DNA from 3 places in the Microbacterium sp. UNCCL10 genome. Region 2 is predicted to be linked to each of the others. Evidence: predicted binding sites of a transcription regulator. Region 2 holds the regulator's gene; each other region holds the start of a gene.

Region 1 (7,241 bases), 710 kb from region 2:
CCGGCGTTCAGCGCGATCTGCTTGAGCGGAGCCTCGATGGCCACCTTGACGATGTTCGCACCGGTCGCCTCGTCGCCCTCGAGCTGGAGGTTGCCGAAGACACGCTGACCGGCCTGGATGAGCGCGACGCCACCACCGGGGACGATGCCCTCCTCGACGGCCGCCTTCGCGTTGCGGACGGCGTCCTCGATGCGGTGCTTGCGCTCCTTGAGCTCGACCTCGGTCGCGGCACCCGCCTTGATGACGGCGACGCCGCCGGCGAGCTTCGCGAGACGCTCCTGGAGCTTCTCGCGGTCGTAGTCGCTGTCCGTGTTCTCGATCTCGCGGCGGATCTGCGTGACGCGGCCCTCGATCTGGCCGGCGTCGCCGGCACCCTCGATGATCGTCGTCTCGTCCTTGGTGATGATCACCTTGCGCGCGCGGCCGAGCAGGTCGGTCGTGGCGTTCTCGAGCTTGAGGCCCACCTCTTCGGTGATGACCTGGCCGCCGGTGAGGATCGCGATGTCCTGCAGCTGAGCCTTGCGACGGTCGCCGAAGCCGGGAGCCTTGACGGCGACCGACTTGAAGATGCCGCGGATCTTGTTGAGCACGAGCGTCGCGAGAGCCTCGCCCTCGACGTCCTCGGCGATGATGAGGAGCTCCTTGCCCTCCTGGATCACCTTGTCGACGATCGGCAGAAGGTCCTTGATGTTCGAGATCTTCTGGTTCGCGATGAGGATGTAGGGGTCCTCGAAGACCGCTTCCTGGCGCTCCGGGTCCGTGACGAAGTAGGGGTTGATGTAACCCTTGTCGAAGCGCATGCCCTCGGTGAGCTCGAGCTCGGTGCCGAAGGTGTTCGACTCCTCGACGGTGACGACACCCTCCTTGCCGACCTTGTCGATGGCCTCGGCGATGAGCTCGCCGATCTCCGGGTCAGCAGCCGAGATGGATGCCGTGGCGGCGATCTCCTCGCGGGTCTCGACCTCCTTGGCCGAGGACAGCAGCTCGTCGGAGAGAGCCTTGACGGCCTTCTCGATGCCCTTCTTCAGGGAGATGGGGTCGGCGCCGGCTGCGACGTTGCGCAGGCCTTCGCGGACGAGCGCCTGAGCGAGGACCGTGGCGGTCGTCGTGCCGTCACCGGCGACGTCGTCGGTCTTCTTGGCGACCTCCTTGACGAGCTCCGCGCCGATCTTCTCGTACGGGTCGTCGAGTTCGATCTCCTTGGCGATCGAGACGCCGTCGTTCGTGATGGTGGGGGCGCCCCACTTCTTCTCGAGCACGACGTTGCGACCGCGGGGGCCGAGCGTCACCTTGACGGCGTCAGCCAGGATGTTGAGGCCGCGCTCGAGGCCGCGTCGGGCCTCTTCGTCGAAAGCGATGATCTTTGCCATAAGTGTGTCGTCCCTCCCGGACGTGAGGATGAGTCATTAGCACTCGCTATCCGTGAGTGCTAACCCATTCTGGCACTCGGCCATGGGGAGTGCAAGCTGCGCGGGACGCGTCAGCCGGTGACCGAGACGCTTCCGGAGGTGGGGACCAGCTCCACCCACGTGTTGCCGGGCGCCAGCCTGATCTCGCCGCCGGCGGCGTTCGTCAGCGCGATCGGGGAGGTCTGGCTCTGCTTCGACCAGCGACCGCGGATGACGCTTCCGCCGGTGGAGACCCAGGCGTCGCCGCTGTCGACCATGACGGTGCGCGGCACGATGCCGTAGGACCAGTCGATCGCCACCTGCAGCACCACGACGTTGGTCGCCCGCAGCTGTGCGCCCGCCGCGTCGAGGTCGGCGCGTCCGTCCTGCGAACGGAGGTAGGCGGCCGAGCCGGCATCCCATCGCCACGAGCGTGCCGACACGGTCGAGAATCGCACGTCGATGCCGCCGGCGGCGGCGCCGAAGATCGGCGCGTGCCCGCGCGGGGCGAAGAGGAACTGCACGGGCGGGGGCGCGATCGTGGCGTACTCCGCACGCAGCTCCCGCGCCTCGACGACCACGTTGTGCGGCGCCGTGTGCGACGTCGCACGGTACATGAACCGGTCGTCCGCACCGCCGTGGATGGCGTTGTGCACGTCGGTGTCCTGCATCATCGCAACGAAGCGCTCCTGCCCGCCGGAGTAGGCGGCGATCCCGCCGAACGGCGCGATGATGTCGGGGTCCATGGGCCGGATGCTGCGGACCGGCCCGATCTCGTCGGGCACGTCGGAGTGCCAGACGGCGACGTAGCGCGTGATGCCGCCCTCGACGAGCTCTTCGAACACGATGTCGGTGTGCTCCAGGCCCCACTGCGGCCGGGCATCCGGGTGGTTGTCGATCTTGGCGGACAGCGCCGGCCCCAGGGCCGCGGCATCCTCGACGACGGTGCCCCGCAGCGGCCCGGTCTGGACGACGGGGACCGGTGTGGGAGTGGATGACGGCGTCGGCTCCGCGGAATGCGTGACGCGCGGCGTCGGCGAGGGCGCGGCGGCCGGGGTGGGCGCGCACGCGGAGAGGAGCAGACCCGCCGTCGCGAACGCCGCAGCGCCCGCGAGGCGAGCACGACGGAGGTTCACGCCCACAGGCTACTGCGCGGCGGCCGCACCGGCGCTCAGACGGGCCGCACGGATTCGGCCTGCGGACCCTTCTGACCGGTGCCGACCGTGAACTCGACCTTCTGGCCCTCTTCGAGGACGCGGAAGCCGTTCATCTCGATGTTCGAGTAGTGCACGAACACATCCTGGCCGTCGACGACGGTGATGAAGCCGTAGCCCTTCTCGGCGTTGAACCATTTGACAGTGCCCTGGGTCATGCGAATCTCCTGAAGCTGTGGGACCTCGCCATGCTAGCCACGCGGCCGCGGCCGGATCCCGGCATCCGGGAACTGTTGACCGCGCCGCATAGAACTGTTCACACGCGTGAAACACACGCCGCGCGCGGCGCCGATCAGGGGGTCGGCGTGGAGTCGCCGGCGGCGCCGGCGCGATCGAGGCCGATCACGACGGCGAGCTGGCGCGCGTCCGGGTCGTCGGCGGGCTGGTACGCGTCGTCGAGCACGAGCCGCGTCGCGCCGACGAGCTGCGCGACGCCGCGCGCGGCGCCCTCGTCCTCGGCCGTCGGGTAGTACACCGTCGTCAGCTCGAAGTCGTCCGCGCCCGCCTCGCTGGCCAGCACGGCGTCGCCGGCCCAGCCCGCATCGAGGATCTCGTCGCGGACGAGATTGGCGAGGCCGCGCTCCCCCGTCGCGTTGAGCACGAGCACGGTGTAGCCGGTGTCGATCGTGGGCTCGGCCGTCGCGACGGGAGCAGGCGATCCGGACGGCGCCGGGAAGGGCACGACGCGGCCGGTGGCGACGAGGGTCCCGAAGATCCCGACGGCGATCAGCGCGACCGTGGCGACCGCGGACCAGAGGAGGACGAGCCCGCCGCGCAGCCGGGGGTTCTCCGCGCGGTGCGCGCCGACGCGGCCGCGATCGACCGGGAGGTCATCGAAACGGTCCTTCGGGTCGGGCGTTTTCGGCACCAGAGAATGCTACCGGGGGGAGGCTGTGAGCACGGACGCCCGGGAGAGGCGAGCCCGCTCACGGGCGTCGCGGAGGCGGCGCAGCCGGTGCACGAGCATGGGGTCGTGGGCCAGCGCGTCAGCGTCGTCGATGAGGCGGCCGAGGAGCTGGTAGTACCGCGCCGGGGTCAGCCCGAGCTCGACGCGGACGGCCTCCTCCTTCGCGGCGCCGTGCCGCTGCCACCGCGCCTCGAACGCCAGCAGGTCGCGGTCGCGGTCGGAGAGGGGCACATCCTCACGCTAACCCGGAGGCGGCCCGCCGCCGCGGCGCCACACCCGGCTCGGCCCGATGCGCGGCGCGGGGCGGCCCGGAGCGCGGGGCCGCGCGGCACGCGGGGCGGCGCGGCACGGCAGACCGCAGGGCCGAGTGTGACTCGTGGGGCGCGAGTGACTCACCGGCACCACCTGTCACACCCGATCCTGCAGTTCGCCGCGAATCGGGCGCCCGCACGGCGGGACATGACGCCGCGGCTCACCCAGCACCCCGCACGGCGGGACGGCTCAGAACCGCAGCCAGGCCCCGAGCGGGTCGGCGGCGGCCAGCACCTCGCCGTCCAGGGCCACGGCGAAGCCGCCGGGCCAGTCCTCGATCGGGGCGTTCCAGCCGTCGTGGAGCGCCGGGTCGTCGATCGTGACCCAGCGGCCCGCCCGCCGCGCGGCCTCGATGACGCGGCGGCGGCCGGCCCACGGGATGTGCGCGAGCACGCCGGGCGTCGTGACGACGAGCGTCGCGTCGGCCGGCGCCTCGGCGGCGACCGACGCGAGGAGATCCACGGCGTCGCCGGCGACGAGCAGCGGCGGGTCGGCGGCGGCGACCGCGACGGCCGCGGCGATGCGCTCCGCGCGTCCGGTCTCTCCCGGCCACACGAGGCGGGTGAGCCACGCGGCGGTGTCCGGCGAGGTCGGGTCGAGCGGATTCAGGTCGATGCCCGCGCGCCACACGACCTCCGGCAGCGCCAGGGGCGGCAGAGCGCCGCGGACTTCGCACTCCAGTTCCACGCTCGACGGCCCGTCGACCGGATCGAGGCGCTCGATCAGGTCGCCGTCCGGCGACACGTAGCGGTACGAGTACCGGTCGGGGTACAGGCACAGGCCCGCGCTCGCGCCGATCTCGAGCAGCGCGATGGGTCCGGGGATGCGGCTGAGCGCCGGCAGCAGCGCGGCGCACCGCAGCGGCTCGTTGGACTGCAGCGACCGTCGTCCGCATTCGGCGACGACATCCTCGGCGTGCGCGAGCAGCCACGCGCGCCACCCGGCGAAGGACGGCTCCCCCGCGCCCAGTAGCCGGGTGACGGCGAAGACGAGCGGCGGCTGGCGCCGGTTCGCCGGGATGCGGGCGAGCACGGCCTGCACGTCGGCATGGGCAGCAACACCCGCGGCCCACTCCTCGTACACCGCGGATCGGCCGGGAGCCTCCGCGGCGGCGAAGCGGGCGTAGCGCGCGGCGACCGCATCCGTCTCGCCCTGATTCGCCACCTGACCATTCTGGGGGAACACTCCCGTCCGCACTCGGGTTGAATGGAGGTGAGAAGGAGTCGACACATGACATACCGCGTGGACAAGACCGAAGACGAGTGGCGTCGCGAGCTGACGCCCGAGCAGTACGCCGTGCTCCGCGAAGCCGGGACGGAGCGCGCCTGGACGGGCGAGCTCCTGGACGAGAGCCGCGCCGGCCTGTACACGTGCGCCGCGTGCAACGCCGAGCTGTTCCAGAGCGGAACGAAGTTCGATTCGCACTGCGGCTGGCCGAGCTTCTATGAATCCGTGCGCCCGGAGGCCGTGGAGCTCATCGAGGACCGCTCGCACGGGATGGTCCGCACCGAGGTGCGCTGCGCCGCATGCGGCTCGCACCTGGGGCACGTGTTCCCGGACGGATTCGGCACGCCCACCGGCGATCGCTACTGCATGAACTCGCTGTCGCTGAACTTCGCCCCGGAATCGTGACCGGCGCCGCGCTCGAGGCGGTCCGGGCCCGCCGCTCGTGGTCGAAAGTGACGGCCGAGGCGCCGACGCGCGCCGAGCTGCTCACCCTCGTCGCCGCAGCGGCGCGCGTCGCGGATCACTCGAACCTTCGGCCGTGGCGGCTCATCGAGCTGCGGGGCGAGGACCGGGAGCGCCTCGGGCGGGCGATCGCGAAGGCCGACGGCGACACGAAGCCGTCGAGCAAGCCGCTGCGCGCACCCCTGCTCATCGCGGTGGTCGCCAGCTACCACAAGAGCGGGAAGGTGCCGCGGTGGGAGCAGGAGGCCGTCGCCTCCGGCGTCGCGCACATGCTCAGCCTGCTGCTGGACGAGGCCGGCTGGGGTGTCATCTGGCGCACCGGCCATTACACGCGGGCGAAAGCCGTCGCGAAGGCGCACGGCCTGGCCAAGAACGAGGAGCTCCTCGGCTGGCTGTACGTCGGCGGGAAGCCGGCGGGGGCGCGCGCGGGGCGCCGGAAGGCGGTGGACGCCCGGAAGCTCCTGACGCGGATGCCGAAGGGCAAGAAGGATGCCGCGGCGGCCGCCGCCGAGCGCGCCGCGGCCCAGGAGACGGCGATCGAGCCCGACACTCAGCCCTGAGCCGCGCCCTGCTCGCGCGGGCGCGGGCGCCGCGGCCGGCGCCACGCACGGGGCGCCGTCGCGACCACGACGGAGCACAGCGCGATCCCGACCGTGAGGAGCTCGAGGAGCAGGCCCGCGCCGGCCGCGGCCGGCCAGAGCAGATCGAGCAGGAACGCCGCGATCAGCTGACCCGCGACGGCGCCGAGCCCGAACAGCAGCACCCCAGTGTGTGCGACGAGCGCCGCCGACAGGAAGATGTAGACCACGCCCGTCACCCCGCCGAGGTAGAGCCACGGCTCCCCCGGAACGGTGAGCACCGGCCGCACGATCGCCCCGTGGATGAGCGCGGCGATCACCAGGACCAGGGTCCCGCCGGCGAAGTTGACGAGTGTCGCCGTCAGGGGCGTGCCGACGCGCTGACGCAGCCGGCCGTTCGTCGCCTGCTGCCACGCGATGCCGATGCCGGCGAGGAAAGGCATCAGCAGCATCCACCACGGCACCTGATCGAGCACGCCGCCCTGCAGCGACACGACGACGGCGAGGAGAGCCAGCGCGCCGCCGGCGACGCGGGGCATCGTGACGGCGACGACCCCGGCGGGGCCGTAGCCGGTGCGATCGAGCACGAGTCCGCAGAGGGTCTGGCCGGCGACGACCCCGACGGTGAAGAGCGAGACGCCGATGACGGCGACCGCGATGCCCTGCGTCGCGACCGTGAACGCCCCGGCGAGGCCGCCGGCCAGCATCCACCACGGGATGGTGCGCCCCCGCGTCCCCTCGATCAGGCGCGCGAGGCCGCGACGGCCGTCCGGCAGCAGTCCGGTCAGCACGATCAGCACGACCAGTCCGGAGCCGAAGGAGATCACGGCGGCGGTCAGCCCGTCGCCGATGCGCGCGCCCAGCTGGCCGTTGACCCGCGCCTGCGCGGCGGTCAGGACGCCGACGAGCACCGCCCCCGACAGCGCAAGCCACGCGGGCAGGCGCGCCGGAGCGGAGGACGTCACCCGTCCAGCGTAGTGAGGCCGCGACAGGCGGCCGCACCGTGGGTATCGTCTGGGCATGGGCTCCCTCCGCATCCTCTTCCTCGGCGGCACCGGCACGATCAGCACCGCGTGCGTGCGGGCGGCCGTCGCCGCCGGACACGACGTCACCGTCCTCAATCGCGGCAACCGCGATCGCGAGCTGCCGCCGT
Region 2 (7,241 bases):
CCTGCGGGTAGTGCGCCGTGACGACTCCCGTCGTGGTCACGGTCGCGCCGGCCAGCGGCGACGCGTCGCCGGTGCCCTGGATCTCGGCGATCGTGGCGGTCGTCGGCTCGGGTTCGGGGTCTCCGCCGCCGTCGCCCAGGGCCGTCGGGGTGGGCGCGCCGAGGGTGAAGTCCGCCGCGTTGTCGGCGGTGTTCGTGAACGCCGCGTCGCGGGCGATGCTGCGGGCGTTGTCGGTGCGGGGAGCCGCCGCCGAGCCGGCGAACGCGTTCGCGCTGCCCCAGCCGACCAGGTCGACGACCTGCTCGAGCGCGGCCACGCCGGTCGCGCCGGCGAGCGCGGTCTGGGCCGACACGAGCGCGACCTTGCCCTCCGAGCCGCTCATCGCGATCGTGCCTTCGACGTCCGGGGTGAAGGCGGGCAGGGCGGTGTTGGCCCCGGTCGCCTGCCCGATCAGGAGCTGCTCACCCGCCGGGAGCGTCACGCCCGTGAGGTTCGTGACCTGCCAGGAGGTGCCCGACGCCGAGGCGTACTGCACGCTGTAGGCGCCGAGGTCGACGGCCGTGTCGCCGACGTTCGCGAGCTCGATGAAGTCCCGGTTCCAGGCGGCTCCGCTGTTGCCGCCGCCGCCGTAGACCTCGCTGATGACGATGTCGGCATCGGGGCTGACGGCCGCGACGGCGACGCTCGGGGTGAGCGCGATGCCGGCGGATGCCGTGATGGTGGCGGCGAAGATCGCGCCCAGCCGAAGTCGGGCCGGGCGCGCGGAGGGGCGGTCGGTGTGCTGCGTCACAGTGTGTGTTCTCCCGTGCGGCTCGGGCGCGTGAGGGTTTCGCGCAGAATCCGTCCGCAACACCGAGCATTCGGTGCAACCGGCCCGTTCGACAAGTGACAGATCGGTTAACTCTTTCTCATCGAACCCGTTCTGGCGTGTCACGCTCGGGACCCCGTATGGTTCACCGCTCGCGGACGCCGCCGCGCAGCATCCCGCTTCCCCGCCGGTAGACTTCACGGGACATGTCACCCCGTGCCCTGAAGCCTCTCGAGCCGTCTGCGACCCCTCCTGAGCTGATCCGCAATTTCTGCATCATCGCCCACATCGACCACGGCAAGTCCACGCTGGCCGACCGGATGCTGCAGATCACCGGCGTGGTCTCCGACCGCGACATGCGCGCGCAGTACCTGGACCGCATGGACATCGAGCGCGAGCGCGGCATCACGATCAAGTCGCAGGCCGTGCGGATGCCGTGGACGACGCCGGAGGGCACCTTCGCGCTGAACATGATCGACACGCCCGGGCACGTGGACTTCACCTACGAGGTGTCGCGCTCGCTCGCCGCCTGCGAGGGCGCCATCCTGCTGGTCGACGCGGCGCAGGGCATCGAGGCCCAGACGCTCGCGAACCTGTACCTGGCACTGGAGAACGATCTGCAGATCATCCCGGTGCTGAACAAGATCGACCTGCCGGCAGCCGACCCGGAGAAGTACGCGAAGGAGCTCGCCGGTCTCATCGGCGGACGTCCCGAAGACGTCCTGCGGGTCAGCGGCAAGACCGGCATGGGGGTCGAGGAGCTCCTCGACCACGTCGTCGCGCAGATCCCGGCTCCCCAGGGCGACCCGGACGCCCCGTCCCGCGCCATGATCTTCGACTCGGTCTACGACGCGTACCGCGGCGTCATCACGTACGTCCGCATGATCGACGGGTCGCTGAAGCCGCGCGAGCGCATCCAGATGATGTCGACCCGCGCGGTGCACGAGCTGCTCGAGATCGGCGTGTCCTCGCCCGAACCCGTTCCCACGAAGGGTCTCGGGGTCGGCGAGGTCGGCTACCTCATCACGGGCGTGAAGGACGTGCGGCAGTCGAAGGTCGGCGACACCGTGACGAACGCGGCGAAGCCGTCGTCCTCTCCGCTGCCGGGCTACACCGACCCGAAGCCGATGGTCTTCTCCGGGCTGTACCCGATCGACGGCAGCGACTACCCCGTGCTCCGCGAAGCGCTCGACAAGCTCAAGCTGTCCGACGCGTCCCTGAACTACGAGCCGGAGACCTCCGTCGCCCTGGGCTTCGGGTTCCGCTGCGGGTTCCTGGGTCTGCTCCACCTGGAGATCGTGACGGAGCGCCTGGAGCGCGAATTCGGTCTCGACCTCATCTCCACCGCGCCGTCGGTGACCTACGAGGTCGTCACCGACGACAAGAAGACCTTCACCGTCACCAACCCCAGCGAGTTCCCGTCCGGGACGAAGATCTCCAGCGTCACGGAGCCGATGGTCAAGGCCGCGATCCTCGCGCCCAAGGACTACGTCGGCACGATCATGGAGCTCTGCCAGTCGCGTCGCGGCACACTGCTGGGCATGGAGTACCTCGGCGAGGACCGCGTCGAGATCCGCTACAGCATGCCGCTCGGCGAGATCGTCTTCGACTTCTTCGACCACCTGAAGTCCAAGACCGCCGGCTACGCGTCGCTGGACTACGAGCCGAGCGGCGACCAGGAGGCCGATCTCGTGAAGGTCGACATCCTGCTGCAGGGCGAGCCCGTCGACGCGTTCAGCGCGATCGTGCACCGCGACAAGGCCTACGCGTACGGCGTGCTCATGACCGAGCGCCTGAAGAAGCTCATCCCGCGCCAGCAGTTCGAGGTGCCCATCCAGGCCGCCATCGGCGCCCGCATCATCGCCCGCGAATCGATCCGCGCCATGCGCAAGGACGTCCTCGCCAAGTGCTACGGCGGCGACATCAGCCGCAAGCGCAAGCTGCTGGAGAAGCAGAAGGAGGGCAAGAAGCGCATGAAGATGGTCGGTCGCGTCGAGGTCCCCCAGGAGGCGTTCATCGCCGCCCTCTCCGGCGACGTCGAGAGCAAGGACAAGAAGTAGGCTGGAGCCCATGCGCCGCGGGAGCTTCCAGGACGGGACAGTGGACTACGCCGCCGTCGGGGCGACTCAGGCGGCCGACCTCATGGGCTACCCGCCCGAGAAGAGCGTCCCCGCCGAGGCCTCCTGGCGGATCGGCAGCGGCCAGGCCCGGTTCGCCTCGTCCGCCGACGCCCTCCTGGCCTGGAGCGCCCTGCGCGGCGCGGGTCTGGAACTGACCGACGTGCGCCCGGCCGCCGGGCCGATGTACTCCGGCGTCAGCTTCGATGCCGAGGGCAACCCGCTCGTGCCGAGCCGGATGGAGGCGGACCAGCGCTTCGACGCCGACGGGACGCCCTATGTCGCGGCGGGGACGACGATCCGCGTGCACGGGCGTGTCAAGGCGATGCGCGCCGACGCCGAGCTGCGGGTCATCTACGTCATCGAGGAGCCGCGGCGGGTCGGGTTCGCGCTCGGCACCGTGTCCGACTCGGTCGTCAGCGGCGAGGAGTCGTTCCTCGTCGACTGGCGCGACAACGATGAGGTGTGGTTCACGGTGCGGGCGTTCGACCGTCCCGTCGCGCCGCTCTACCGGCTCCTGCCGCCCCTGACCAAGCGGCGCCGCCGGGAACTCTTCCAGGGGTACCTGCGCGCGATCTCGCCGCTGTACGCCACCCCCGCCTGATGGGCGCCGCGCTCCCCGTCGGCGATCCCGCCCCGCGCGACGGCGCACTGCCGGCCGACATCGCACCGTCACCGGAGACCGACTTCGGCGTGTACCTGCATGTGCCGTTCTGCCGCGTACGGTGCGGCTACTGCGACTTCAACACCTACACGGCCACCGAACTGCGCGGCGCACGGCAGGACGCGTACGCGGACGAGGTGCTGCACGAGGTCGCGCTGTCGCGGCGGGTCCTCGCCGAGCGCGGACCGCTCCGGCCCGCCCAGACCGTCTTCTTCGGCGGCGGGACCCCGACCCTCCTGCCCCCCGGCGACCTCGCCCGGATGCTCACCGGCGTCCGGGAGACGTTCGGTCTCGCCGACGGCGCCGAAGTGACGGTCGAGGCCAATCCGGACACCGTCACCGACGCCGTGGCCGCCGAGCTCGCCGCCGCCGGGGTCACGCGGCTGTCGATCGGGATGCAGTCCGCCGTGCCGCACGTCCTCGCCGTCCTGGACCGCACCCACGACCCGGCCCGGGTCACGACCGCGGTCGCCGCGGCGCGCCGCGCGGGCCTGGACGTCAGCGTCGACCTCATCTACGGGTCGCCGGGGGAGTCCCTTTACGACTGGCGACGATCGGTCGATGCCGCGCTGGCCCTCGCGCCGGACCATATCTCGGCGTACGCGCTCATCATCGAGGACGGCACGAGGCTCGAGCGGCAGATCCGCCGCGGGGAGGTGCCCGCGCCGGACGACGACCTGCAGGCCGACATGTACGAGCTCGCGGACGACCTGCTCGCCGCGGGCGGCTACGGCTGGTACGAGGTGTCCAACTGGGCCAGGGATGAGCGGCACCGGTCGCGCCACAACCTCGCGTACTGGCGGGGGACCGACTGGTGGGGCTACGGTCCCGGCGCGCACAGCCACGTCGGGGGGCTCCGCTGGTGGAACGTCAAGCACCCTGCCGCCTACGCGCAGCGTCTCGCCGCCGGGGAGTCGCCCGCGGCCGGACGGGAGCGCCCCGACGAAGCCGCCCGTCGCCTGGAGACCGTGCTGCTGCGCTCGCGCATCGCCGAGGGCCTTCCCGTGTCGGAGGTCACCGGCGAGGGTCGCCGGGCCGTCGCCTCCCTCATCGCCGACGGGCTCATCGACGGGGCGGCGGCCGTGCACGGCCGCATCGTCCTGACCCGGCGCGGCCGGCTCCTCGCCGACGCCGTCGTCCGGGCGCTGACCGTCTGACCTCTCCGGAGGGGCATCCGTCCGCGCGGCGGGATAGAATTGGCACTCCAGGATCACGAGTGCCAGCGAGGAGGGACCATGGTCTCCGAACGAGGTCTGCAGGTCCTCCGCGCGATCGTGCAGGACTACGTCGACACGCGCGAGCCCGTCGGCAGCAAGGCGATCGTCGACCGCCACCACTTCGGCGTCTCGGCGGCGACGATCCGCAACGACATGTCGCTGCTCGAGGACGAGGAGCTCATCGCCGCCCCGCACACGTCGTCGGGGCGCATCCCCACCGACAAGGGCTACCGCGTCTTCGTCGACCATCTCGCCGAGCTCCGTCCGCTCACCGGCGCGCAGCGCGCCGCGATCTCCTCGTTCCTCGAGGCTCCTGTCGACCTCGACGACCTCCTCGTGCGCACCGTCCGGTCGCTCACCCAGCTCACCGGCCAGGTCGCCATCGTGCAGTACCCGTCCTTCGCGCGCGCGAGCGTCTCGCACGTCGAGTTCGTCCATCTCGGCGGGACACGCGTCGTCGTCATCGTCGTGACCGACACCGGCCGGGTCTCGCAGCGCGTCGCGTTCCTCCCGTTCGAGCCCGACGAGGACGAGACCCTCGCGGTCAAGGCGCAGGTCGCGTCTCTCGTGACCGGGAAGAGCGTGCGCGACGCCGCGCAGGCCGTGACCGACCTGCTCGCCGTCGAGGGCGCCGGCGACCGGCGTGACCTCGCGCTGCGCACGGTCGCGCGAATCGTCTCCGAGGAGCTCGACGAATTCCGGCAGGACCGCCTCGTCATGGCCGGAGCCGCGACGCTCGCGCGACGGGAGAACGACTTCCGCGGCAGCATCTATCCGCTTTTGGAGGCCATCGAGGAGCAGGTGACCCTGCTACGGCTCATGAGCGAGATGGTCGCCGACGACAAGGGGCTCTCGGTGTCCATCGGGCAGGAGAACGAGTCGTTCGGGCTCTCCGAAGCGTCCGTCCTCGCGAGCGAGTACGACCCCACCGGCTCGCGGGCGCGCGTCGGCATCCTCGGCCCCACCCGCATGGACTATCCCACCAACCTCGCGGCGGTCCGCGCCGTCGCGCACTATCTCAGCCGACTGCTCGACGAAGACGAGCGGTCCCGCTGAACGACGCATACGCGCCCTCGCGGGCGCCCAGGAAAGGCGATTGTGGCTGATCACTACGAGGTACTCGGCGTGTCGCGAGATGCGACCCCCGACCAGATCAAGAAGGCGTACCGGCGGCTCGCCCGCGAACTGCACCCGGACGTGAACCCGGGCGCGGACGCCTCCGAGCGCTTCAAGCTCGTGACGCACGCCTACGACGTGCTCAGCGACCCGGAGCAGCGGCAGCGCTACGACATGGGCGGCGACAACAGCCCGTTCGGCGGGGCGCAGGGCTTCGGCGGCTTCGGGGACATCTTCGAGACGTTCTTCGGCGGAGGCGGGGGAGGGCGTGGGGGACGCCCCCGCTCGCGCCGCGAGCGCGGCCAGGACGCCCTCGTGCGCGTCACGCTGGACCTCGGCGACATCGTCTTCGGCGCGCACCGCGACATCGAGGTCGACACCGCCGTCCTCTGCGAGACGTGCCAGGGCTCGTGCTGCCAGCCGGGCACGCAGCCGGTCACGTGCGACATCTGCCACGGCTCCGGTCAGGTGCAGCGCACGGTCCGCAGCCTCCTCGGCAACGTGGTCACGTCGCAGCCGTGCACGACCTGCCAGGGCTACGGCACGACGATCCCGTACCCGTGCGCATCGTGCCAGGGCCAGGGGCGCGTCCGCTCGCGCCGCACCGTGTCCGTCGACATCCCCGCCGGCGTCGAGTCGGGCCTGCGCCTGCAGCTGCCGGGCTCCGGGGAGGTCGGCCCCGCCGGCGGCCCGAACGGCGACCTCTACCTCGAGGTCACCGTGGCGGCGCACGAGACGTTCAGCCGTGACGGCGACGACCTGCTCGCGACCCTCGAGGTCTCGATGCCCGACGCGATCCTCGGCACCACGACCCGCATCGCGTCGCTCGACGGCGATGTGGACCTCGAGGTGCGTCCCGGCATCCAGTCCGGCGACGTCCTGACGATCAAGGGCCGCGGCATCACCCCGCTGCGCGGCACGCAGCGCGGCGATCTTCGCGTCGGCATCCAGGTGGTCACGCCCACGCGGCTCGACGCCAAGCAGCGGGCCCTCATCGAGGACTTCGCGAAGAAGTCGAAGGCCCCGGCTCCCCGCCTCGCGGAGTTCCACCAGGGGATGTTCTCCAAGCTCCGCGACCGGTTCCGGAACGGCTGAGCCGTGGCGCTGCACTTCCTCGTGGAGGATGCCGGCGACATCCCGGTGGGCGGCGAGGTCGTCCTCACCGGCGCTGAGGCGCACCACGCCGCGGCGGTCCGCCGCGTCCGCGTCGGCGAGGAGGTCACGGTCGGTGACGGGCGCGGCGTCCGGCTCAGCGGCGCCGTCGAGGAGGCCACACCCGCGCGGGTGACCGTGCGGGTCACCGCTCGCACGGTCACCGA
Region 3 (7,241 bases), on a different contig from region 2:
CGTATTCGCGTACCGACGAGCCAGCGCCGTCTCGCAGGCCGCCGCGATCAGGCGGTCGCGCGGCGTCGCCGCGCCCCCTTCCGCGGCCAGGCGATCCAGGATCGACCGGGCGTCGTCAGGCTGTGCTCCGTGGATATGCGTCCAGGCCCGCCACAGGAGCAGCCGACGACGCGCCCACGGTCCGGCTTGGCCGGCCTGGATCGCCGCGTCGAGGACCGCTGACGCCACCGCCGGTCTCCCCGATCCGAGCGCCGCGAGCGCCGCCACCACCGCGGGCGGCTCGACGAGCGGGAAGTCCGAGTGCGTCAGGCTGTACAGCTCGGAGGCGTGGACCAGGTCGTCCACGGCTCGTTCGGTGTCGTGGCCCAGGGAATCGCGCACCGCGGACGCGAGTGCCGCCGAAGCGATCGAGAGAGTGTCGCGCGGGCGGGCCGCCGTGCGCCCGGCCGGCTCGGGCCGTTCGCCGACACCGAGCTGGGCGAGCGCCGTGCGCGCCGCGGAGACCGGCGAGGCCGGCGGCAGCAGCGCTCCCGCGGTCGCCTGCAGGCTGCCGCGCGCAGCCCAGATCGCGTGCGTCGCGTCGACGGCGTCCGCCAGTGCCGGGTGATCGGGGTGCGAAAGGATGTCGTCGAAGCATGCCGCGGCGCCCTCGACGTCCCCCGCGTTCATCGCGGCCACACCGTATCGCCCCGCCAGCGGCACGGGGTCGGCGCCGGCGGCGACGGCCTCCCGATACAGGGCGATCGCGCGGGTGGGCTCGGTCAGGCGCTCCCGGTCGCCGCGAGCGGCGAGTCGTGCGCCGAGGGAGTCGGATGCCGGGCCGCCCCAGCGCTCGTGGCCGGCCTCGGCATCCACCATCGCCCGCGCGACGAGCTCGGTGAGACGATGCGGGGGAAGAAGGGTGCGGACGGCGTCGCGCACCGCCACGGGGGGCCGCCCATTCTGCGAGAGGAGACCCGCGGCGTAGCCGGCGGCGATGGCTTCGTCCCAGGAGATGCGCGGCGGATCCAGCCGCGAGATCTCCGCGGGCGCGAACACGCAGAGCGCTTCGATCGCGCTGCGGACGTCGGCGTCGAGGGAGTCCAGGCGGTGCGCGATGTGCGCGCGCAGGCGGCGCGAGAGGCTGTGGTGGTCGGCGGGCCCCGCGCACTCCGCCTCGTGATGGGCGTCCGCGGCGATGAGGGCGAGCCACGTGACACCGTCGGTCAGCCGGACGATCCCCTCCGCGCATGCACGGTGGATGTCCGCGGCGGCCGTGACGGCGGCGTCGTCGACCTCGCCGAGGAGAACGGGCGGGCGACTCTTCTCGAGCTCTGCGGCGAGCAGCTGCACGTGGGGAGCGGGACCGGGGCGATGTGCGATGACGATCGCCGTCGTCTGATCGGCGGCGAGGTCCAGCAGGGCGCGGGCCTCATCGGCGTCCAGCCCATCGGCGTCGTCGATCACGACGGCGTGGGCGGAGTGCGGGCGCGGGCCCGCCGTGACCGATACGCCGCGGCTGCGCAGCACGGCGCGCAGGCCGCGCAGCGTCGCCGACTTCCCCGATCCGGAGGGGCCGACCACCACGCCGCGGATGGGGCCATCGCCGGCGAGGAGGTCGGCGAGCGCCTCGTCGACGATGTGGGCGACCAGTGCATCGGCCGGCCGGTGCCGGCGCGGGACCGCGGCCACCGCTGCGAGCCGCGTGACGTGGGCCGGCGGTGTCTCCCTGGGGTCGTCCTCGGGCGGCCTCGTCATTGCGGCACCTCGGGGCCGGGCTGGGGCGTGGGCTCAGGCGTCGGGGAAGGCTCCGGCTCGGGTGTCGGAGTCGGCTCCGGCTCGGGTGTCGGAGTCGGCTCCGGTTCGGGCTCGGGCGTGGGCTGCGGATCCGGTTGCGGTTCGGCGGTGGGCTCCGGGTCCGGTGCCGGGTCGGGTGCGGGTGCCGGGTCCGGCTCGGGCGTCGCGGGTGGCTCGGTGGCTGCCGGCGTGGGCGCGGGGGCGGGGGTCGGACTCGCCGGCGCGGCGACATCCGGTGCGGGCACCGACCGTGCGGGCGTCAGCACGGGCTGACCGGGGGTCGATCCGCCGGGGGCCGGTGCGACCGGCTTGAGGGGAGGCTGGCCGACCTGCCCCGCCTTCGGATTCGCCGGCGGCGGGCGGAACCCTGCGCCCAGTCGCTCGGCCGGGTTCGATCGGCGCACGTCGGGGAGCAGGCGTGGCGCGGGAGCGGGCTCGCGCGGCGACTCGGCGGTCGGGACGTCGGGCGCGGCGATCGGCGCGGCGATCGGTTCGACCGGTGCGGTGCGGGCAGCGACGTCCTCGTCGACGGTCCGCCACGGCACAGCCCACGGGCCGAGCTCGGCACCGTCCGCCACCGCGGTGACGGCGCCGGCGGCGTGGAGCCGTGCGTCGGTGCGATCGACACCGGATGCCACCGACGCGCCGAACGCGACGCCGCCGGAGACGATCGCGGCCGCGGCCGTCGCGCCGATGACCCCCCGCCAGCGCGACGGGACGGAGGCGCGGAGCGCGGGCACGAGCGCCCTCAGCGGCGCCCGGGCATCGTCGGTCGTGGTCGACTCGTCCGCGATCGACGCAGCCGCCGGGCGAGCCGCCGCCGCGGCGGCGGCCGCGCGGGACGCGCCGAGCGCGACCACGGCCTTCGGATCGGCATCCGCTCGCAGCGGGAGGTCGAAGCACTCGGAGAGCAGCTGGGCGACGCGGGGGATGCGGCTCGACCCACCCGAGAGGAGGACGGCCTCGACGTCGTCGTCGGCGACGCCGGACGCGAGCCGGGCGCGGGCGAACACGTCCATGGTGCGGGCGATATGACGCTCGATCATCCCCTCGAACTCGCTGCGGATCAGCCGCACGGTGCCCCCAGCGCCCAGCAGGACGGGGATGACCGCTTCCGCATCGAAGGAGAGGGCCTCCTTCGCGGCGACGCACTCGCGCCGCAGCGCCGCCAGCCCCACCGCCGAGGCCGCCCCCACCGCGGGGGAGGACGCCAGGACGTGGCCCATGACGGCGTCGTCGAAATCGGCGCCGCCCAGGTCGTCGAGACCGGTCGTGTGGACGACCGTGACCTGCTCCCCGTCGCCGATGCGCACGAACGTGACGTCGAAGGTCCCCGCCCCGAGGTCGTAGACCGCGAGCACCGCGCCGGGCGTCAGGGGGTGGGCGGCCGCGTAGTGCCGCGCCGCTGCCTCCGGCTCGGACAGCAGTGCGACCTCCCCGAGCCCGCAGTCGTCGAGGGCGCGACCGATCGCGTCGCGGCGATGCGTCCCCCACGACGCCGGGACCGTGACGGTCAGGGTCTCGATGGGCAGTCCCTCCGATGACTGCGCGGTGGTCGCCGCCCACTCGACCGCGCGGGCGAACAGCTCCTGCGGTGCGAACCGGCGGCCCCCGGCGGCCAGCGGGATAGGGTCCCCCACCCGGCGCTTGTAGTCGCGGAGCAACAGCGCCGGCTGCCCGACGCCGCGCCGCTCGGCTGCATCGCCGTGCAGGAGCCCGTCCTCGGTGACGAAGATCGCCGAGGATGCGGTGTCGGTTCTCTGCCCGAGCCGGACGCTCCGCACGGAGAGGCCCGCCGGGTCCATGACGGCGACCGCGGCAGCGATCTGCGATGACCCCACATCGACAGCTAGATGCATGATTCGACCCGACACGACGTTCCCCGATGACCCGCTTCGACGCGGGTCCTCCTTCTTGCCGGCCCCCGCGATACTTCCTACTCCGCAGGAGCGTGGGAGGGAAGGGGTGATACGCCGATCCCCCAGCAGATCCTCGATTAGGGGGTTGGGGGTGCGGTGCCGAGGGGGGATTAGGGGGAGGGGTGGGAGTGCGTCCGGGGGGATGGCTGGCACTCGCGTTGCGAGAGTGCCAGTCGCGCTCTAGACTTGCCGTTAGCACTCTCAGTGTGTGGGTGCTAACCAGTCTTGAAGCAAGAAAGAGGTAGACCGTGTCGGTTTCCATCAAGCCGCTCGAGGACCGCATCGTCATCAAGCAGGTCGAGGCCGAGCAGACCACTGCCAGTGGTCTGGTCATCCCCGACACTGCGAAGGAGAAGCCCCAGGAGGGCGAGGTCATCGCAGTGGGTCCGGGTCGTATCGATGACAACGGCAACCGCGTTCCGCTCGACGTCGCCGTCGGCGACCGCGTGCTCTACAGCAAGTACGGCGGCACCGAGGTCAAGTTCGGTGCGGACGAGTTCCTCGTCCTGTCGGCGCGCGATGTCCTGGCGGTCGTCGTCCGCTGATCTCGCGTCCGCGCGTTTTCCGGGAGGCCCGGATGCTTCGGCATCCGGGCCTTTCCGCGTCTCCGGCCTGGCAGTCTGCGGACGGAGGACGGCAGGATCCCGCATCCGCGGTGAACGCGGCGCAGTCATGACCGTTCTAGTCTTGGACCCATGACACCCGAGGAATCCGCCCGCGAGCAGACCCTCGGCGGCGTCTACGCCTTCTCGGCGTACTTCCTGTGGGGCTTCATGCCCCTGTACTTCCTGGCCCTCACGCCGACGGGGCCGTGGGAGGTCGTCGCGTGGCGCATCCTGCTCTCCCTCGCCTTCTGCGCCATCCTGCTGACGATCACGCGCACCTGGGCGAAGCTCTTCGCCATCCTCCGCAACCGGCGGCTCGTGCTCTGGACGATCGTCGCGGGCCTCCTCATCTACGTGAACTGGCAGGTGTTCCTCATCGGGACGCTCACGGGCCATGTGATCGAGGGCAGCCTGGGGTACTTCATCAACCCGATCGTGACCGTGCTGCTGGGCGTCCTCGTGCTGAAGGAGCGCATGCGGGTCGCCCAATGGGTCGCGATCGGCATCTCCGTCGCGGCCGTGATCGTCATCATCGTCGGCTACGGCGCGTTCCCGTGGATCGCGCTGACGCTCGCCGCCAGCTTCGGCACGTACGGTCTCGTGAAGAAGCAGATCGGTCCCTCCGTGGATGCCGTGAGCGGCCTCACGCTCGAGTCGCTGTGGCTCGCGCCGGTCGCCGTCATCCAGCTGATCGTCGTCGCGACGACCGCGGGCCTCACGATGGGGCAGGTGAGCGGATGGCACACCGTCCTGCTCCTGCTCGCCGGCGCCGTCACGGCCACGCCGCTCCTCTTCTTCGCAGCCGGCGCACGGCGGGCCCCGCTCACCGTCATCGGGATGCTCCAGTTCGTCGCGCCGATCCTGCAGTTCATCACCGGCGCGTGGATCATGCAGGAGCCGATGCCGCTCGAGCGCTGGATCGGGTTCGGGCTCGTGTGGCTCGCCCTCGTCGTGCTCATGGTGGACTCCCTGCGCAACGCGCGTCGCCCCGTGCTCGGGACCGCAAGGTAACGATTCACCTCCGTTACACATCGTTAACGAGACGCAACACTCGCGAGACGTGGACTTGGTTAGGTTTGTCCCACTGGGCGGCGCCCGAGCCACCCGTGTCCAAACACAGCAAGGAGCAACATGAGCGTCTTTACACGTTCGCGTGCTGGCAAGGCTCTCGGCGGCATCGCCGTCGTCGCCGTCAGTGCGGTTCTGCTCGCGGGGTGCGCCGGTGGGGGAACCACCGCCGAGCCCAGCGAGACCAATGCGCCTCCCGCAGAGGACCTGACCCTCAAGATCGGCACTGTGCTGCCGCAGACGGGCAGCCTCGCGTTCCTCGGCCCGCCCGAGGAGGCCGGTGTCCTGCTCGGCGTCACGGAGGTCAACGAAGCCGCGAAGGGCCTCACGATCGACCTGACTCCGGGTGACTCGGGCGACGCCGACAACAAGGCGTTCGAGACCACGGTCCCGAAGCTGCAGAACGCGGGAGTCTCCGCGATGATCGGCGCCGCTGCGTCGGGTGTGACGAAGCTGTTCCTCGACTCCAACGTGTCCGCCGGCGTCATCACGTTCTCGCCCGCGAACACCTCGCCGGACTTCACCGAGTGGCCGGACGACGACCTCTACTGGCGGACCGCCCCGAGCGACCTGCTCCAGGGCGAGGTCCTCGGCAACCTCGTCGCCGAGGACGGCCACAAGAACATCGGCATCCTGTACCAGAACGACGCGTACGGCACCGGCCTGCGCGCCGTCGTCAAGGAGGTCTTCGAGTCCACCGGCGGTACCGTCGTGGCCGAGGCGTCCTACAACGACGGTGACGGCCAGTTCGACGCTCAGGTCCAGACGATCTCGGCGGCCAACCCCGACGCGATCGTGCTGATCACGTTCGACCAGTTCGCGACCATCGCGCCGCTGCTGGTGAACGCCGGTCAGGACGCGGCGAACTTCTACCTCGTGGACGGCAACCTCAAGCAGTGGGGCGCCGACGTGTCGGTCTCGCTCGAGGGCGCGAAGGGCACGACGCCCGGTCCGGTGCTCGAGGACGACTTCCAGGGCCGCCTCAACGACGCCTGGACCGCCGACGGCAACGAGGAGCTCACGGACTTCTCGTACGCCGCCGAGTCGTACGACGCCGTCATCCTCCTGGCGCTCGCCTCCCTGGCGGCGGGCTCCACGGACGGTGCCGACATCGCAGCGAAGCTGCAGGAGGTCTCCGGTGGCTCCGGCGAGGGGGAGAAGTGCAGCTCGTTCGCCGAGTGCGCCGACATCATCCTCGACGGCGGCACGGCCGACTACGACGGCTACTCCGGCCCGGTCACGTTCGACGAGAACGGCGACCCGACCGAGGCGTCCATCGGCATCTTCCAGTACAAGGCCGACAACATGCACGAGCGCATCGAAACCCGCTGACGCTCAGCACACGCGGAAGGGCCCCGGAGCGATCCGGGGCCCTTTCCCGTGTGCCCGGGGCCTGTCACGGGCACGCGGGTCGGCCGCGCCGGGCCGGCGACCGCGCCCGGGCCGACGGGTCCGCGACGAAATGCAGGACCGGGTGTGACGCGTGGGGCGCATCTCCTGCCGCGCGCCTCATCCGTCACACTCGATCCTGCAGTTCGCACCGCGCGCACTGGCACGCACGCAGAGGGGGCGGATGCCGCAGCATCCGCCCCCTTGTCGGCCCTGGGTCAGTCGTTGCCGAGCGTGCCCAGGTACAGGCCGATGACGTGCGGGTCGTTGAGGAGGTCGCGGCCGGAGCCGGTGTGGGCGTCGCGGCCCTGGTCCAGCACATAGCCGCGGTCGCAGATCTGCAGGCAGCGCCGGGCGTTCTGCTCGACCATGATGGTCGTCACGCCGGCCTTGTTGATGTCGGAGACGCGGAGGAACGCGTCGTCCTGGCGGACGGGGGAGAGGCCGGCGCTGGGCTCGTCGAGCAGCAGCACGGAGGGTTCCA

What was found. The regulator HrcA, encoded in region 2, represses chaperone genes, less so after heat shock. The targets are predictions, from matches to a motif close to TTNGCACTCGNNNNNNNCGAGTGCNAA.
Region 1: groL (chaperonin GroEL) is a predicted target of HrcA. The motif match lies at 1,407-1,433, and genes of this name have one in related genera.
Region 3: groES (co-chaperone GroES) is a predicted target of HrcA. The motif match lies at 3,842-3,868, and genes of this name have one in related genera.

The regions. Positions count from the first base shown of each region.
Region 1 is NZ_JQKT01000007.1:370,071-377,311, reverse strand. Features, by position in the region: gene groL (chaperonin GroEL) at 1-1,370, opposite strand, end outside; gene BR85_RS02055 (DUF3048 domain-containing protein) at 1,481-2,524, opposite strand; gene BR85_RS02050 (cold-shock protein) at 2,560-2,760, opposite strand; gene BR85_RS02045 (LytR C-terminal domain-containing protein) at 2,895-3,470, opposite strand; gene BR85_RS02040 (DUF3263 domain-containing protein) at 3,480-3,740, opposite strand; gene BR85_RS02035 (DUF2332 domain-containing protein) at 4,011-4,985, opposite strand; gene msrB (peptide-methionine (R)-S-oxide reductase MsrB) at 5,052-5,453, shown strand; gene BR85_RS02025 (nitroreductase family protein) at 5,450-6,070, shown strand; gene BR85_RS02020 (DMT family transporter) at 6,061-7,053, opposite strand; gene BR85_RS02015 (NAD-dependent epimerase/dehydratase family protein) at 7,109-7,241, shown strand, end outside.
Region 2 is NZ_JQKT01000007.1:1,083,317-1,090,557, forward strand. Features, by position in the region: gene BR85_RS05410 (ExeM/NucH family extracellular endonuclease) at 1-790, opposite strand, end outside; gene lepA (translation elongation factor 4) at 1,015-2,868, shown strand; gene BR85_RS05420 (DUF1990 family protein) at 2,879-3,529, shown strand; gene hemW (radical SAM family heme chaperone HemW) at 3,529-4,746, shown strand; gene hrcA (heat-inducible transcriptional repressor HrcA) at 4,825-5,862, shown strand; gene dnaJ (molecular chaperone DnaJ) at 5,905-7,017, shown strand; gene BR85_RS05440 (16S rRNA (uracil(1498)-N(3))-methyltransferase) at 7,021-7,241, shown strand, end outside.
Region 3 is NZ_KN050821.1:83,032-90,272, forward strand. Features, by position in the region: gene BR85_RS15045 (helix-turn-helix transcriptional regulator) at 1-1,737, opposite strand, end outside; gene BR85_RS15050 (Hsp70 family protein) at 1,734-3,635, opposite strand; gene groES (co-chaperone GroES) at 3,944-4,240, shown strand; gene rarD (EamA family transporter RarD) at 4,391-5,311, shown strand; gene BR85_RS14510 (ABC transporter substrate-binding protein) at 5,432-6,700, shown strand; gene BR85_RS14515 (ABC transporter ATP-binding protein) at 6,976-7,241, opposite strand, start outside.